2 regions of the Arthrobacter oryzae genome follow, and region 1 is predicted to be linked to the other one. Evidence: predicted binding sites of a transcription regulator. Region 1 holds the regulator's gene; the other holds the start of a gene.
The links. The regulator HrcA, encoded in region 1, represses chaperone genes, less so after heat shock. The targets are predictions, from matches to a motif close to TTNGCACTCGNNNNNNNCGAGTGCNAA.
Positions count from the first base shown of each region.

Region 2: a site for HrcA is predicted at 1,564-1,590, ahead of groES (co-chaperone GroES). Genes of this name have one in related genera too.

Region 1 covers NZ_CP132204.1:4,191,713-4,194,917, forward strand. The annotation lists gene dnaJ (molecular chaperone DnaJ) at 1-538, opposite strand, end outside; gene hrcA (heat-inducible transcriptional repressor HrcA) at 651-1,664, opposite strand; gene Q8Z05_RS19275 (DUF3097 domain-containing protein) at 1,912-2,763, shown strand; gene Q8Z05_RS19280 (DUF4870 domain-containing protein) at 2,874-3,205, shown strand, end outside.
Region 2 covers NZ_CP132204.1:287,163-290,367, forward strand. The annotation lists gene groL (chaperonin GroEL) at 1-1,027, opposite strand, end outside; gene groES (co-chaperone GroES) at 1,112-1,405, opposite strand; gene Q8Z05_RS01295 (hypothetical protein) at 1,612-2,010, opposite strand; gene Q8Z05_RS01300 (class I SAM-dependent methyltransferase) at 2,079-3,205, shown strand, end outside.

The DNA of each region.
Region 1 (3,205 bases):
TCATGACCTGGCCCAGGATGGAGCGGACGGCCCGCTGGACCTGGCCGCTGCCGCCGCAGATGTCGCAGCGCACGGGGTGGCTGCCGGGCTGGCAGCAGGAGCCTTCACAGGTGGGGCACGTGACGGCAGTATCCACTTCCAGCTTCTTGTTGACTCCAAAGACGGCGTCGCGGAGGTCGATGCGGACGCTGATGAGGGCATCCTGCCCGCGGCGGACCCGCGATGCCGGGCCGGCCGAGCCGCCCGCACCGAAGAAGGTGTCGAAGATGTCCTGGAAGGCAAAGCCCTGCCCCGAGTAACCGGCGCCGCCGAAACCGTTGTCGGTGCCGTTCTCATTGCCGGTGGTGTCATAGACGCGGCGCTTCTGCGGATCGGACAGCACTTCATAGGCGTGCGTGACGGCCTTGAAGCGGTCCGAGGCATCCTCACCGGGGTTCACGTCCGGGTGCAAGGTGCGCGCAAGCTTTCGGTAGGCCTTCTTGATCTCTTCGCCCGTCGCTTCGGGCGAGACTCCAAGAACGTCGTAGTGGCTGCTCAAAGTTCGTATCTCTTCCTGGTTGTACTGCCTGTAATGCCTTTGGTGTCTATGATGCTGCTGCCGTCCCCCGGAAGCCGGGGCACGGAGGCCCGGGTGGCTGATGTATTACCGTTTACGGCCCGAGGATCCTGGAAAGGTAGCGTGCCACGGCACGGACCGCGGCCATGGTGGTGGGATAGTCCATCCGGGTGGGACCGAGCACGCCCACCTTGGCACTGGAACCGGGGCCGTAGCCCGTGGCCACCACCGAGGCTTCCGCGAGGCCGTCGTACGGATTCTCCCGGCCGATACTGACGGTGACGCCGCGCGGGTCCTGCGCCATCTCGCTGAGGAGGCGGAGCATCACCACCTGCTCCTCGAGGGCTTCGAGGACCGGGCCGATGCTGAGCGGGAAATCAACGTTGGACCGCGCGAGGTTCGCGGTGCCGGCCATGACCATCCGCTCCTCGCGGGTGCTGCTGGCAAGGGAGTCCAGGCCGCGGGCCAGCGCCTGGGCTGCGTGCCGGCGGGAGGGTTCACAGCCGGCGACGACGGCGGGAAGCGCCTGCGGGAGCAGGCTCAGAGGCGTTCCGGCCAGGCTTTTCAGGAACCGTGTCCTGAGTCCTGCGAGGGCCTCGTCGCTGAGCTCCTGTCCGACGTCGATAACCCGCTGCTCGACTTTTCCCGTGTCCGCAATGAGAACGGCAAGGACCTGGCGCGGGGCCAGCAGCACGAATTCGATGTGCCGCACCATGGCCCGGCTAAGGTGCGGATATTGCACCACGGCCACCTGGTTCGTCAGCTGCGACAGCAGCCGCACCGTTCGCTCCAGGACATCGTCCAGGTCTTCCGACCCTTCCAGCAGCGTCTGGATGGCGCGGCGCTCAGCCTGCGACAGGGGCTTGACGGCGGAGATCTGGTCGACGAACAGCCGGTAGCCCTTGTCCGTGGGGATCCGGCCTGCGCTGGTGTGCGGCGCCGTGATCAGGCCCTCGTCTTCCAGCGCTGCCATGTCATTGCGGATGGTGGCGCTGGAGACCCCAAGGTGGTGCCTCTCCACCAGTGCCTTGGAGCCCACAGGTTCGCGGGAATGGACGTAGTCCTCCACGATGGCGCGCAATACTTCAAGCTTGCGTGGTTCGCTCATTCTCCACCTCCGATCGGCTTTCCCGGGCTGCGGCCCCGGTGCGGGGACCAGCGCATCTGCCCGGGCAACAGTTAGCACTCGTCATGTCTAAGTGCTAACCAGTCTAATATGAGTCGCCCCGTTGTTAGCATTGGTACCGCTCCGGGCGAAACTCCGGCGCGAAACAGGACGTGCACGCCGCAAAGCCACAGCCGGCCTGTTCTCTTCCCTTCTTTCACTTTTTCTAGCGCAAGGTTGTGTCTATCCGATGTCGTACCAGAACTGGGGCCCGCAGGACATCACGGCTCCCCGGAAGCCGGAGCTTCCCGAAGTGCCGGTGGAGCGGGGCATGGTGCTGGAGGACGTCCAGTCCGGCTGGGTAGGGGCCGTCACCAGGGTGGAAAAGTCCGGCGGCATGCATGTGGTGGCCCTGGAGGACCGGCGCGGCAAGTCACGCACCTTCCGGCTTGGCTACGGTTTCCTCCTGGAAGGCCTGCCGATCCGGCTGATGCCCCCTGCGCCCCGAGCCCAGGCAGCTTCCGCGGCATCCGGCAGGACGGCGTCAGGTTCCGTGCGGGTGGCCGGCCAGCGTGCGCAGGTGGCCAAAGCCAGCCGCATCTGGGTGGAAGGCAAGCACGACGCCGAACTCGTGGAAAAAGTCTGGGGTGACGACCTCCGCGTGGAGGGCATCGTCGTCGAGCCTTTGCACGGCATTGACGACCTCGCCGCGGCAGTGGCCGCGTTCGGACCCGGCCCCGGCCGGCGGCTGGGTGTGCTCGTGGACCACCTGGTTGCCAATTCCAAGGAATCACGAATCGCTGACGCCGTGATGGCCTCCCCCGGTGCTGCCGGCAACGTGCTGATTGTGGGCCACCCATACGTGGATGTGTGGCAGGCCATCCGTCCGGCCGTCCTCGGCATCGACGCGTGGCCGGTCGTCCCGCGGGGCGTGGACTGGAAGACCGGAATCCTGACGGCCTTCGGCTGGCCGCACGAGACCAAGGAGGACATCGGCCTCGGCTGGCAGAAGCTACTGGGTGCAGTCCGCAGCTACGCGGACCTGGAACCCTCGCTGCTGGGCAGGGTGGAAGAGGTCATCGACTTCCTGACGGTCCCGTAGGGGCAACTTGCACTCCTGACCCAGTATTCTTGATACGGCGGTTGTTGCTTTTGTGGCAGCGTCCGCTTTTCCGGGAACCACCGCACTACTGCAATCCGAAGGACGACACCGTGGCAGAAGACGCACGCGAACAACGGGACAACCAGGCCGGCCATGGCCAGCCCCAGTATCATGGTGTCCCCGCCAATGCCCTGCCGCTGACGGCCAACGAAGACCGGCAATGGGCAACCCTCGCCCACTTCGGCGGCATCCTCGGGTGTGTCCCGTCGCTGTTGATCTACCTTATTTTCAAGGACCGCGGCCCGTTCACGGCGCAGGAATCCAAGGAAGCCCTGAACTTCACCCTGCCACCCACGATCGCCGCCGTCATCTGCAACGTCCTGGTGATGCTTCCTGTGGTGGGCAATATCTTCGCGGTGCTGGCCACACTGATCTGGATCGC
Region 2 (3,205 bases), 740 kb from region 1:
CGCGTGCCGCAACGTCCTCGGCCGATCCGGCGCCGTCAACGATGGTGGTGTTGTCCTTGGTGACCGTGATGCGGCGTGCCGTGCCGAGCACCTCGAGGCCGACGGAATCCAGGCTCAGGCCGAGTTCCGGGGAAACAACCTGCGCGCCGGTGAGCGTTGCAATGTCCTGCAGCATGGCCTTGCGGCGGTCACCGAAGCCGGGAGCCTTGACGGCAACGACGTTCAGGGTGCCGCGGATGCGGTTGACGATCAGCGTGGACAGGGCCTCGCCCTCGACGTCCTCGGCGATGATGAACAGCGGCTTGGAGCTCTGCAGCGCCTTTTCCAGCAGCGGCAGGAAATCCTGCACCGAGGAGATCTTGCCCTGGTTGATCAGGATGAGCGCGTCTTCGAGGACTGCTTCCTGGCGTTCAGCGTCGGTGACGAAGTACGGGGAGAGGTAGCCCTTGTCGAACTGCATGCCCTCGGTGAGGACCAGTTCGGTCTGCGTGGTGGAGGACTCCTCGATGGTGATCACACCATCCTTGCCGACCTTGCCGAAAGCCTCGGCCAGGAGCTCGCCGATCTCATCGCTCTGGGCGGAGATGGCTGCCACGTTCGCAACCTGGGTGCCCTCGACGGGACGCGCGTTCTCGAGCAGGCGGGCTGCGACGGCTTCAACCGAGACCTCGATGCCGCGCTTGATCTGGCCCGGGGCGGCGCCGGCCGCAACGTTGCGCAGGCCTTCCTTGACCAGTGCCTGGGCGAGGACGGTGGCGGTGGTGGTGCCGTCGCCGGCGACGTCGTTGGTCTTGGTGGCGACTTCCTTGGCCAGCTGCGCGCCAAGGTTTTCGAACGGGTCATCCAGTTCGACTTCGCGGGCGATGGTCACGCCGTCGTTCGTAATGGTGGGAGCGCCCCACTTCTTGTCCAGCACAACGTTGCGGCCGCGCGGGCCAAGCGTCACCTTGACAGTGTTGGCGAGCTTATCGATGCCGGCTTCAAGCGACCGGCGGGCAGCGTCGTTAAACGCAAGCTGCTTTGCCATGGTTTTGTCCTTTCGAGACAGAAACCCCGCGCCGCTGACCTGTCGGAAATGAATCAGACTGATCGGCGGCGCGGGGTCAAAGAGTTACTTTACGACGATCGCCAGAACGTCGCGGGCGGACAGCACGAGGTACTCGGTGCCGCCGGTCTTGACTTCGGTTCCGCCGTACTTGGAGTAAATAACAACGTCGCCAACGGCAACGTCGACCGGAACGCGGTTGCCGTCTTCGAAGCGGCCGGGGCCTACTGCAACGACTTCGCCTTCCTGCGGCTTCTCCTGTGCGGAGTCCGGGATGACCAGGCCGGAAGCCGTGGTCTGCTCGGCTTCGAGCGGGCGAACAACAATACGATCCTCAAGAGGCTTAATAGAGACCGACACTCGGACCTCTCCTTTTCGTCAGCAAATTCATGGACTGGAAAACTGTTGCGCCTGAGCGTGCAAACCGTCGTCGCGGTGCCGGCAGCAGCGTGGCTGGCAGTTCTTCATGTGTTAGCACCCTCCTAGGGAGAGTGCTAATGATGACTCTATGTAAATCGTTAGCACTCGGTCAAGGCGAGTGCCAGAATTTCGTCCCGGGTGAACGGCTAGCGTCCTGCCAGGTCCTCAAAGTCGACGTCGTCGCCGCCGTCCGGGTCGTCGTCGTTCGCCACGTTGCGGTTCCTGTAGAGCACGACGGCGGCGGCGAGCGCCGTAACAACCGAGGCGATCAGGAACACGAGGGCGCCCGTGCGGACTGCGGTGTACGACTCGCGGATCTGCCGCGCCTCCTCGGTGTCGTCCTGGATGTTCTGGCCACCCACCGAGTAGACAGTCGCGTTGAAGGAGTCCAGGAAGAAGATGATCACCAGGAGTGCCAGGCAGACCACGGCAATGGCGGCTCCGGTGATCAGCGCGGGGCGGGCGTACCTGGCAAGGCCCGTGTGCTGGTGGTGGTCATTGCTCTGATCATCGACCGGTGGCTGCGGCCCTGCGCTGTCTTCCATGCCTCCAACCCTATCGGCACCGCGGGCACCGGGCTGCTCGATGCGTCGTCTCGATTAGGCTTGATGACATGGCTGACGCACCGCAGGACCTGATCGCCCCCCTCCTGACCAGCGAAGGCTGGGAGCTGCTGGCGTCGCTGGGTCCGTACCGGGAAGATGAAGCGTTCAAGCTCAATGAGTCCCTGCGCAAGGCCGGCCACTCCCCCGCACTGGTGTCTGCCGCCCTCACCCAGTCCCGGCTGCGGACCAAGGCTGAGGCCAAGTTCGGTGAATTCGCCAGGCAGATGATCTTCACTGCGGCCGGGTTGGAGCAGGCCACACGCCTCACCGTCGCAGCCCGGCACGCGGAACGCTTCGCCACTGCGGGAATCGAACACGTGGCTGACCTCGGCTGCGGGCTGGGCGCCGATTCGATGGCCCTGGCCTCCATGGACATCAGGGTGACCGCCGTGGAGATGGACGAAACCACCGCCGCCTGCGCCACCATGAACCTGATTCCGTTCCCGCACGCCAGTGTGGTCCACTCGGATGCCACCTCAGTCCCGCTCGACGGCGTGGGCGGCGTCTGGCTCGATCCGGCCCGCCGCACCACCTCGACGTCAGGCACGCGGCGGATCTGGGACCCTGAGGAATTCTCCCCGCCGCTGTCCTTCGTGGAATCCCTCGCCCACTCCGGACTGGCGGTCGGCGTGAAGATGGGGCCAGGCATCCCGCACGAGTCCGTGCCGGCCGGTTGCGAGGCGCAGTGGGTTTCGGTCGGCGGGGACGTTACCGAGGTGACGCTGTGGTTCAACGCGGTCAGCCGGCCAGGCATCCGCCGGGCGGCCCTGCTCCTGGGCCCGCAAGGCGCTGCGGAAATCACCAGCACCGAAGAGTTCGATGCCGGACCGGTAGCCCCCGTGGGCCCCGTGGAAGGGTACTTGTACGAGCCGGACGGAGCAGTCATCCGGGCCGGGCTCGTGGCGGATGTCGCGTTGCGGCTGGGCGGCCACCTCGTGGACGAGCACATCGCCTACATCTGCGCGCCGGAGCTCGTGGACACCCCGTTCGCCAGGGCCTACAAAGTCCTGGAGGTCATGCCCTTCAACGTCAAGGCGCTCAAGGCATGGGTGAAGCAGAACAACATCGGCGTGCTGGACATCAAAAAACGGGGCACGTCGGTCACACCGGAGGAGCTGCGCAGGCAGCTCCTCGC